Regions from separate parts of the Brachybacterium sp. NPDC056505 genome, predicted to be linked through region 3. Evidence: predicted binding sites of a transcription regulator. Region 3 holds the regulator's gene; each other region holds the start of a gene.
What was found. The regulator LexA, encoded in region 3, represses DNA repair genes until DNA is damaged. The targets are predictions, from matches to a motif close to TCGAACANNTGTTCGA.
Positions count from the first base shown of each region.

Region 1: the regulator LexA is predicted to act here: its motif matches at 2,111-2,126, upstream of ACFQ53_RS06190 (DUF222 domain-containing protein).
Region 2: the regulator LexA is predicted to act here: its motif matches at 1,583-1,598, upstream of ACFQ53_RS16405 (HNH endonuclease signature motif containing protein).

Region 1 covers NZ_JBHTSV010000006.1:70,772-74,043, reverse strand. The annotation lists gene ACFQ53_RS06195 (LysR family transcriptional regulator) at 1-152, shown strand, start outside; gene ACFQ53_RS06190 (DUF222 domain-containing protein) at 389-2,011, opposite strand; gene ACFQ53_RS06185 (GNAT family N-acetyltransferase) at 2,594-3,247, opposite strand.
Region 2 covers NZ_JBHTSV010000049.1:3,065-6,336, forward strand. The annotation lists gene ACFQ53_RS16405 (HNH endonuclease signature motif containing protein) at 1-1,553, opposite strand, end outside; gene ACFQ53_RS16410 (SRPBCC family protein) at 1,805-2,275, opposite strand; gene ACFQ53_RS16415 (hypothetical protein) at 2,406-3,272, shown strand, end outside.
Region 3 covers NZ_JBHTSV010000023.1:11,321-14,592, reverse strand. The annotation lists gene ACFQ53_RS11925 (HelD family protein) at 1-365, shown strand, start outside; gene nrdR (transcriptional regulator NrdR) at 551-1,024, opposite strand; gene ACFQ53_RS11915 (LysM peptidoglycan-binding domain-containing protein) at 1,099-1,470, opposite strand; gene lexA (transcriptional repressor LexA) at 1,650-2,330, shown strand; gene ACFQ53_RS11905 (ATP-dependent DNA helicase) at 2,395-3,272, opposite strand, start outside.

The DNA of each region.
Region 1 (3,272 bases), on a different contig from region 3:
CCGGGGATCTGCGCGAGGGGCGGCTCGTGGAGGTGCCGGTGAGAGACGTCGAGCTGGAGCGCTCACTGCGGGCCGTGTGGTCGGGCGTGAGGCCGGGACGGCTCGAGGGCGCGCTCCAGGCACTGATAGCCGACGGGGCTGAGCGCGAGTGACGCGCGTCGAGCGTGGATGGCATGGGACGTGCGTGCGACGCGTGAACCAAGCGTGTGAGGTGCAGGCCGAGGACACACGTGCCTCGGGCACGACTCGTACCCGGCGCGCATGCCTTCGCCGAAGAATCAGCGGGTGCAGCGCGACCGGGTGCGGTCGGTGAGATGCCGGTGGTGCGGTGACCGGATGATGGGACGCAGCCGGTCGGATGAGGGGCTGTGCTTCGGGTGCCGTCGAATCAGAACGGTGGAGGCGGCGAGGGTGCGCGTGGTGCCGGCGGCGGTGAGCCCGCTGGTGGTGGGGAGCCGGACCCGGACGGCGGGTCAGCACTCGGCGGGTGATCGGTGAGCGAGGGGAGCCCGTCGCGCGCCCGCCGATGCTTGGCGCGGGCATCGCACAGCTGGTCCCAGGCCTCTTCGAGGTCGGCGACCGTCTCGGCAGTGGCCATGTCCGCGTTGTCCTCGAGGAAGACGCGGAACCTGTCCGCCACGTCCCAGAGCGTGCCCCGTCGGCCGCTGGGGGAGTCCTCGGGCTCGATGCGCACGGGGTCGATGAGCCCCTCGGTCTTCATCGCGTGGTGCTGCCAGCAGAGCATGTGCAGGTTGTCGACCGAGGTCGCGCCGCCGCTCGCGGGATCCTCGTGGTCGTACTCGACGATGTGGTCGGCCTCGGTGGCCGTGGTCGCGGGGCGCGTGCATCCGGGCAGGCCGCACGTGGTCATGCGATCGCACAGGTGCTCGAGCATGGACTGCGTGGGCCGGTAGCGGTCTGCGGGCAGCGGGAGGAACTCGCCGCTGCTGGGGTCGGTGAGGATCCGCACCCAGTCGCTCTGGCCGGCGGCGATGTCACGGGCCATGTCCGCCGGGATGGGGATGCGCCCGTCGAGCATGCCGGGGGCGTCGTCCTGGCCGAGCATCGTCATCATCGGCACCAGCACGCCGAGCCGGAAGCGCTCCGCAGGCACGTGCACACCCTGGGTGTCGGGCGTGGTGAGGGTGGTGAGCAGATAGCGGATGTGACCGAGCGAGAGGGGCATGCCGGTGGCGAGGACCTCGCCCTCGGGATCCCAGGGGATCGGGGAGCCGTCCTCGAGAGCGTGGCGCTGGGCCGTCTGGACCGCGCGGGCGCTCGCGTCCAGACGTCGAGCGAAGGAGACGACTTCGTGCGCCGGCCCCTGCACTTCGATGCGGGCGATCCCAGGGGTGTCGTCCGGGAGGAGTTCGACGCGCCGACGGTTCTCGGGCGCGAGGTGCGGCGGCAGCTCGCGGCGGGAGAGCAGCCGTGCGATCACCGAGCTCAGGCTTCGCGTGAACTGCTCGGGCGCGATGCCGACCTCCCAGAAGCGCACGGTGAGGTCGACGACGGCCATCTCGTCATCGGTGAGGCCACTGGTGCGTGAGAGGAGCTCGGTGAACCAGGCCGCCGGGAAGGCGCCCGTCTCGAGGAGGGCGTGCACATGGGGAAGGAGATCGACGGCGCGGTGCGCATCGCGGATGCGGCGCTGTGCCGCGTCGATGGTGCAGCGCAGAGCGGTCGCGACCGCGAGGTCGGCGACGCGGACCCTGTCGCGATCCGCATCCGGGAGATGACGGGCCTCCCACTTCGGTGCGAGGAGGAGAAGGGAGCGCGCCAGCTCGCGTGCTTCGTGGACGCCCTGGTCCCAGGTCGTGTGCACCAGTTCGTCGACCTCGAAGGTGGGGCTGACCTGGACGTGGCGGGAGGCGTTCTCACGGTTCACCGGGGTCTTCGTCCGTGCCGGGAGAAGGGGCTCGAGCACGACCGCATCGCCCGAGGGGAGAGGCTCGAAGAAGTCGGCGCCGCCCAGAACGCCCTGGTGGATGCCGGGATCGGTCATCGTCATCGTGCTCACCTCCTCGTGATCGCGAGTGCTGCAGCGGGGTGCCCGTGAGAGCGTGAACCGGAACTGTGTTCGATAGGTCGAGCCTAGTCGGTGCGGTCTTCGAAAACCAGTACGAATCGGGCACTGTGGAGAACTCTGCGGGGCGGATGCAGGACACTGCGGGAGGTCCCCGGGCCGTCCGTCGTCCAGGCTCGACGCGCCCGGCGGCGCGTGCGCGCGCTGCCCGTCTAGGCTCCGACTCCGTGCGCACAGCCTTACTCTCCGTCACGTTCGCAGTGGCAGCCCTGATGATCGGAGCGGCGGCCGTGGTCGCCATATCGATCTACTGCGGGAACCGCGCGGCTGAGCCTGTGGAAGTCCATGCCACCGCGACGGAGGTGACTCATTTCAGGCGTGGAACGGTCGTCGTCTTCCGCACGGACCAGGGAGTCGAGGACACGGTCTCCGGAGGATCCGCGGACGTCGGCGAACACATCACGATCTACCGCTATGGGTCAGGGGAGTACGGATGGGAGCCCCGCCCGTCGTCGGCGCCTCTGTGGTACGCGTGCGGGGCGGCTGCGCTGTGCTTGTCGATGGTGCTCATCGGCACGGACCAGGTGCGCAGGAGCATGCGTGCGTCGCGGGTGAAACCCCGGGGCCGACGTCGTGACCGACGCCGGGGCCGACGTCCCGCACCATGAGAACCCGTCGTCCATGCCTCTCGAGGCCCGCCCCGCGCTCGGTCTCGACGAGCCCTTGCTGGAACGCCGTGTCGAACTCTCCGCCCCCGACCGTCGAGTCGACGACCCGGAACCCGCAGCGGGCGTAGAAGGGCGCGTTCCACGGCACCTCGGCATAGGTGCGAAGGGTGATCCGCATGTGGTCCCGTCCCGCAGCCCATGCGCACGACGCCTCCACGAGCGCTCGGCCGATGCCGCGGCGGCCGTAGGCGGGCAGCACCGCCAGCTGCTCGAGGTGCGCCTCCGGCCTGTCCTCGCGAGCGGCGGCCCCGTCGATCTCGAGCACGTGCGCGAAGCCGACGACCCGCTCGTCGGCCCCCGCTCCGCCCCCGACGACGGCGACCAGCAGGACCCCCGGCTCCGCCGCCCGCGCCTCCCCTCTCTCGGCCGAGTCCGGACCGAAGGGCTCCGGACCGAAGAGATCGGCGAACATGGCATCGCCCGCGGCCTCGATCGCCTGGAGGCGAGCGAGGTCCTCCCGCCTCGCCTCTCGGATCCGCACCGTCTCGTCCATGCCCGCACGATAGGTGTCGAGGCCG
Region 2 (3,272 bases), on a different contig from region 3:
TCGGCGTGATCTCGAAGAGCCGCGTCGCGCTGGTCCCGGAGGGCCTGGATCCGTGCCCAGGAGTCCTTGAGGTCCTTCACGATCGCGGGGGTCGCGAGGTCCGTGTCGTCCTCCTGGAAGATCCGCATCTCCTCGTCGATGCTCCAGAGGGTTCCGGTGCGGCCGGTCGGCGAATGGGAGGCGTCCACGCGCACCGGGTCGATGCGGCGGGCGGTCTTCAGAGCATGGTGCTTCCAGCACAGCAGGTGGAGGTTGTCCACGGCGGTGCGGCCGCCGTGCAGCGGGTCCTCGTGGTCGTACTCCTCGATGTGGTCGGCCTCGGTCGCGCAGGATGCGGGGCGCCGGCAGCCGGGCACCGAGCAGGTCGTCATCCGCACGCGCAGGTGCTCCCGCATGGCCTGCGGCACCGCGTAGCGCTCGGCGGGCGCGGGGAGGAACTCCCCGCTCACCGGGTCGGTGAGCAGCCGGTGCCAGGCGTCCTCGCCGGCGGCGAGCTCGCGGGCCATCTCGGCCGGGATCGGGATCCGACCGTCGAGCATGCCGGGGGCGTCGCTGTGGCCCATGAGGGACAGCAGCGGGACCGTCACGTTCATGCGGAAGGACGCGGCGCTCAGGCCCACGCCGTCGGTGTCCAGATCTGCCATGGTCAGCAGGTGGTAGCGCAGCTCGGACAGGGACAGGGGCCGTCCCTGCTCGGCCGCGCGGCCCTGCGGGTCCAGGGGGACCTCGACTCCGGCCTCGAGCGCATGGCGCTGGGCGGCCTGGAGAGTGCGCGCGGCATCGTCCAGCCGACGGGCGAGCTGCAGCAGCTCGGGGACGGGGCCGACGATCCGCAGGCATGCGGTGCCGTCGTCCCCGCCGTGCTCGAACTCGACCCGGCGCCGCGCTTCGACGTCGATGCGGGGCGGGAGCTCGCGTCGCTCGAGGAGCGTCGCGACGACGGTGCCGAGGCAGCGGCTGAAGTGCTCGGAGGTGATGCCCGGGTCCCAGGCGCTCACGGTCGCATCGACCAGCGTCATCTCCTCGTCGGTGAGGCCGAGGGTGCGGCGCAGCAGCTCGCGGAACCAGGCGGCGGGGAACTCCCCCGCGCGCAGGCGGGCGAAGATGCGCGGGCAGAGGTCGACGCCGCGGTGCCCGTCGCGGATGCGGCGGTAGGCGACGGTGTCGGAGCACCGCAGCGCGGCCGCGACCAGCAGGTCCTCGCACTGGGCGTCCTCCGCGGTGCAGCCGCCGGTATCGCGGCCGCGCCAGGACGGCGCGAGGGCGGCGAGGGAGTCGGCGAGCTCGCGGGACTCGCGCACACCCTGGTCCCAGATGCTCTGGACGCGCTCGGTGACCTCGAGGGTCGGAGAGACGTCGACCCGGGCAGCGACGGACTCGCGCGTGAGGGGACGCGGAGAGCGCGGGCGGATGCGCTGGACGGGATCCTGTGCGGAACGCTCGGCCTGCTGGGCGCGCAGCAGCTCCTCCCTCTCGCGCGGGAGCACCATGCCGGGGAACAGGGCATGGTCGCCGAGGATCTCCTGGCGCGGGCCAGGGTCGAGCGCGGTCATCCTGTCCCCCTTCCCTCCACGTCGAGGAGTCGAACACTCGTTCGATTCTTCTCTCATCGTATCGGGCGAACCGGACACCTGGAAGAGGCTAGGAGAGGATGTGGAAAAGGGAGCGCTAGGGAGGATCATACGCATCGAGGGCCGGGCGAAAGCGCCTGGTGAACAGCGGGAATGCCGTTCGCTCGACACCACAAGGCACGTCGATCACGTAGGCGCGACAGCGACTCGACTGCCACCTCGCCCCGCCAAGCTCACTCCCCCGCGAGCACCCTCCGGATCGCCTCGAGCGTCGCCGGGATCCCGGCCTCCGCGGCCTTCCGGCGCGTCGCCATCTCCTCCTCGGCGCGCTCGCCGTAGCGCTCGGCGAAGGTGGTCTCGAACAGGGGCGTGGTGCGCGTGTACTCGGTGAGCAGCGTGCGAGGCTCGCCGGCCCCCTCCGCGCGCTCCATCCGGTACCCCCATTCCGCCCGGCCGGGGCCGACGGACCACGCGAAGCGCTCGCCCGGGACATCGGCGACGACCTCGGAGGTGGTGTGCCACTCGCGCTCGGGCGTGCGGTTCCAGCCGGTGAAGCGCGCGCCGACGCCGCGGGCGTCGTCGTCCCATGCGCAGCGGTAGCACTGCTGGCTCCATTCGCCGGTGCGGGTCACGTCGCTGAGCAGGGCGTACACGTCCTCGGGAGTGCCCGGGACGATCAGGGAGTCCTCGATCTCGTAGGTCATGCCCCGATTCTGCCCGAGCTCTCCGTCGCGCACTCGACGCGAAGAGTTCGCCTGCTCGTCACCTGCCGACGGGAGGGCCCTGCATACGGTGGTCCTGCAGCCGCAGCTCGACGAGAAGAAGGAGGTCGCCATGAGCATCACGGATCGGATGCGCACCCTGCTCCACGGGGACGGGGCGCACGATGCGCACGCAGAGCCCGTCGACGACGTCCTGCGCGCCGGAGCGCCGGCTCCGAGCATCGACCAGCAGGTCGACATGCTCGCCGCGCTCGGCCTCTCGCTGCGCGAGCACGTCACGCCCGCCGCCGTCGCCCGCGCCGTCCAGGCCGCCTCGCGCCGCGACCTCGAGCTCGTGCCCGATGCGGACGAGCAGCCCGAGACCACGCCCCCTGTCCCCGGCCTGCAGCGCTGCGCCTTCTGGTGGCTGCTGCACGAGCGGATCGACGGGCGCTACGTGATCGGCGGCCGTCACCGCGTGCTGCCGCCCCGCGCGGACCTCTTCGGGGAGTCCACGCCGAGCGCCGAGCAGCTCGAGCGCAGCATCCACAAGGTCGCCCAGCGCCTGTGCTCGGACACCGGGGCCCGCCTGCCCGAGATCGAGGTGACCGACCTGCGGGTGCGCTCGCAGCTGCTCACCACCGCGACCGTCCGCCTCGACGGCCGCCCGCACATCTGGTCCGACGTGCGCGACCGCGACTTCGTGCGCACCCTCGCGCGCGTCTGCTCGAGCGATGAGCAGACGGTCATGGTCTTCGACGACCACGGTGCGGACACCCACTGGACCCGCCCGATGGTCGACGTGCTCGTGGTGCCGACCGCGCACGTCGGCGGCGTCGCCGCGCTCCTGCGCGAGCACGTGCGCCCTGCCGTCGCGGCGGCGCACGCGTGGATCGACCTGCCCTACTCGGGCCGGGACGAGGCGGTGCGCGCGGGACTGCGCGGCGCCGGGCGCCGTAGCTCGAAGCGGACGACGCCGTGGGCGCCGCCCGCGCTCGTC
Region 3 (3,272 bases):
TGGCCGACGCCGTCGCCGCGCAGCAGTCCGAGGCGATCGGGCGCCTCGTCGTCCTCACCCCCGGACGGCTGCTCGAGGACGTGGTGCGCGCGCTACGGGCACGGGACGCCCTGGGCCGCATCGGCACCGGGAGCCGCGGCATCGACGACCCGATCGCGGTGATGACCCCGCAGGACGCCAAGGGGCTCGAGTTCGACGGGGTGGTCCTCGTGGAGCCCGCGGAGATCCTCGCCGATTCCGAGGGAGGCGCCGGAGACCTCTATGTCGCGATGACCCGTGCGACCCAGCGACTGGACGTGGTGCACGCGCGGGAGCTCCCCGCGGGCCTCACCGGCACCGAGGCCGAGTCCTCACCCCGGACATGAGAAGACCGGCGGCCGTGGCTTCCCCTCCACGACCGCCGGTCGGCGGCGCGCCCGCTGGGCGCGCCCTGAACATCTTAAGGGCATGACGCCCGTGCTTCGGACCGTTTCCCACCGATCGACACGGATCCGCCACGAATCCAGCGGCTAGCGTGCCTCGGATCCGAGGCCGACGGCCGCTGCGCGGCTCAGGACGGGGCGCCGCCGCTGCCCGCGGAGGCGTCCTGACGCAGCTCGGAGATCGCGGACTCGAAGTCGTCGAGGGAGTCGAAGTCCTGGTAGACGCTCGCGAAGCGGAGGTACGCGACCACGTCGAGCTCGCGCAGGGGCTGGAGGATCGCGAGGCCCACGGCGTGGGCGTCGACCTCAGCCTGGCCGCTCTGGCGGATGGTCTCCTCGACCCGCTGGGCGAGAACGGCCAGCTGGTCGTCGCTCACCGGGCGGCCCTGGCAGGCCTTGCGCACTCCGGAGATCACCTTGGAGCGGCTGAACGCCTCGCTGACTCCCGAGCGCTTGAGGACCGCGAGCGATGCCGTCTCGATCGTGGAGAAGCGGCGAGAGCAGTTCGGGCACTGGCGACGACGCCGGATCGAGGCGCCGTCGTCGGCAGTGCGCGAGTCGACGACGCGCGAATCGGGGTGGCGGCAGAACGGGCAGTGCACGTCCTCCAGCCTACCGGGCGCACCGGAGGGCCGAGGGAGGGCCCGCGGCGCTCCCGCCGCAGCGCCCCGGCGGATCAGGCGGCGTCTACGCTTTCCTCGGGGAGCTCGAGCGACTGCCCCTCGGTGATGCGGGGGCTCGAGAGGCCGTTCAGCGAACGCATCTCGCGCACGAAGTCCTGGGAGTCCTCACCGGCGGGGGCGTACTGCTCGGCGTAGTCGCTGAGCGTGTCGCCCGCCTGCACGGTCACGGTGACCGGCTCCTGCGGATCGCCCGCGAAGGCGGAGGGGACACCGAGGACCAGGACGCCCAGCAGGGCGACGAGGATGCCCGCGAGGAAAGCGATGCCGGCCAGCAGGATGCGGCCGCGACGGGTGAGCTGCAGTCGAACACCCTTGCGAGCAGAGCCCTGCCCGGCGTGGGCCGAAGAGGTGGGGAGGGGAAGCATGGTGGCCATTGTCCGAACTCCTGTTCGATCGAATACGTGTACGACTGTAGGCCCGCCGTGCGCGACACGCAAGGCCTTCCTCGAACACATGTTTGGAATCAGGTCGCCCGACGCCTAGGCTGAGCGACGAGTCCCACTGAATCGCAGGGGTGGGACAGACGAAGCGAGGAGCCGCGCAGATGACCCCGACGACCTCTGGTCCCGACCTGACCGACGACGGCCTCACCGCGCGCCAGCGACGGATCCTCGAGACCATCACCGCCGCCATCGAGCGCCACGGCTACCCGCCGACCATGCGCGAGATCGGCGATGCCGTCGGCCTCACCTCCCCCTCCTCCGTCTCGCACCAGCTCCAGGCGCTCGAGCGCAAGGGATTCCTGCGCCGCGATCCGAAGCGCCCGCGCGCGCTCGAGGTCGTGCTGCCCGACGACGCCGGCGAGCCGACCCTCGCGCCCGTCGAGTCGATCGGCGCCGCCGCGGCCTCCGCGTCGGTGAGCGTGCCGCTCGTCGGCCGGATCGCCGCCGGCATCCCGATCACCGCGGAGGAGCAGGTGGAGGACGTCTTCACCCTGCCCCAGCAGCTCGTGGGCGACGGCGAGCTGTTCCTGCTGCAGGTCGTCGGGGACTCGATGGTCGATGCCGCGATCTGCGACGGAGACTGGGTCGTCGTGCGCTCGCAGCCGGTCGCGCAGAAGGGCGAGATCGTGGCGGCCATGATCGACGGCGAGGCGACGGTCAAGACCTTCGCCCAGAGCGACGGCCATGTCTGGCTGATGCCGCACAACCCCGCGTTCGCTCCGATCCTGGGCGACCACGCCGAGATCCTCGGCAAGGTCGTGGCGGTGCTGCGCGCCGTCTGACGCGCTCCTCCCACCCCCAACTCGCGCGCCTGCGATCCCCTGCGCGCGCTCGGCTCCTGCGGGCTCAGTCCCCCGCGCGGGCCAGTCGTCCGAGGGCGGCGAGCGCGACCTCGGGATCCTGCGTCGGCCACAGCGGCGGCATCGCCTCGCGCAGCACGGCCCCGTAGCGCTTGGTGCGCAGACGCGGGTCGAGCACCGCGACCATGCCGCGGTCCTCGTGCGAGCGGATCAGGCGACCGGCGCCCTGCGCGAGCAGCAGCGAGGCATGGCGCACCGAGACCTGCATGAATCCGCTGCTGCCCTCCGCGTCGGCCCGCTCCGAGCGTGCGGAGGTCAGCGGATCGTCGGGGCGCGGGAACGGCAGGCGGTCGATGGTCACCAGTCGGCACGTGCGTCCCTGCACATCCACGCCCTGCCACAGCCCGATGGTCCCGAACAGGCTCGCGGTGTCGTCGCCGCGGAACTGCTCGACGAGCCGGGGCAGGGAGTCCTCCCCCTGCAGGCCGACGGGCAGGTCGAGACGCGCGCGCACGTGCTCGGCGGCGACCTCCGCTCCCCGCCTCGACGAGAACAGGCAGAGCGCCCCGCCGCGCGAGGCCTCGACGAGCGCGGTGAGGTGATCAAGCATCGCGAGCGACGGGCCCTCGCGGCCCGGCGCGGGCAGGTGGGAGGCGACGTAGAGGATGCCCTGGCGGCGATAGTCGAAGGGACTGCCCACATCGATCCCGGCCCACGCGCTGCGGTCCTCGAGCGGGGGGACGTCCTCGGCGTCCATGCGTCGGCGCGAGCCCAGGCCGATGGCGCGGGCGGGCGGCTCGAAGCGCCCGCCGAGGGCGAGCGTCGCGGACGTCAGCACCGCGGTGGTGTCCTCGAGGATGCGTCCGCGCATGGCGCCGGCGACATCGAGCGGGGCGACCTGGAGGCTCGAGCGCCCGGTGCGCT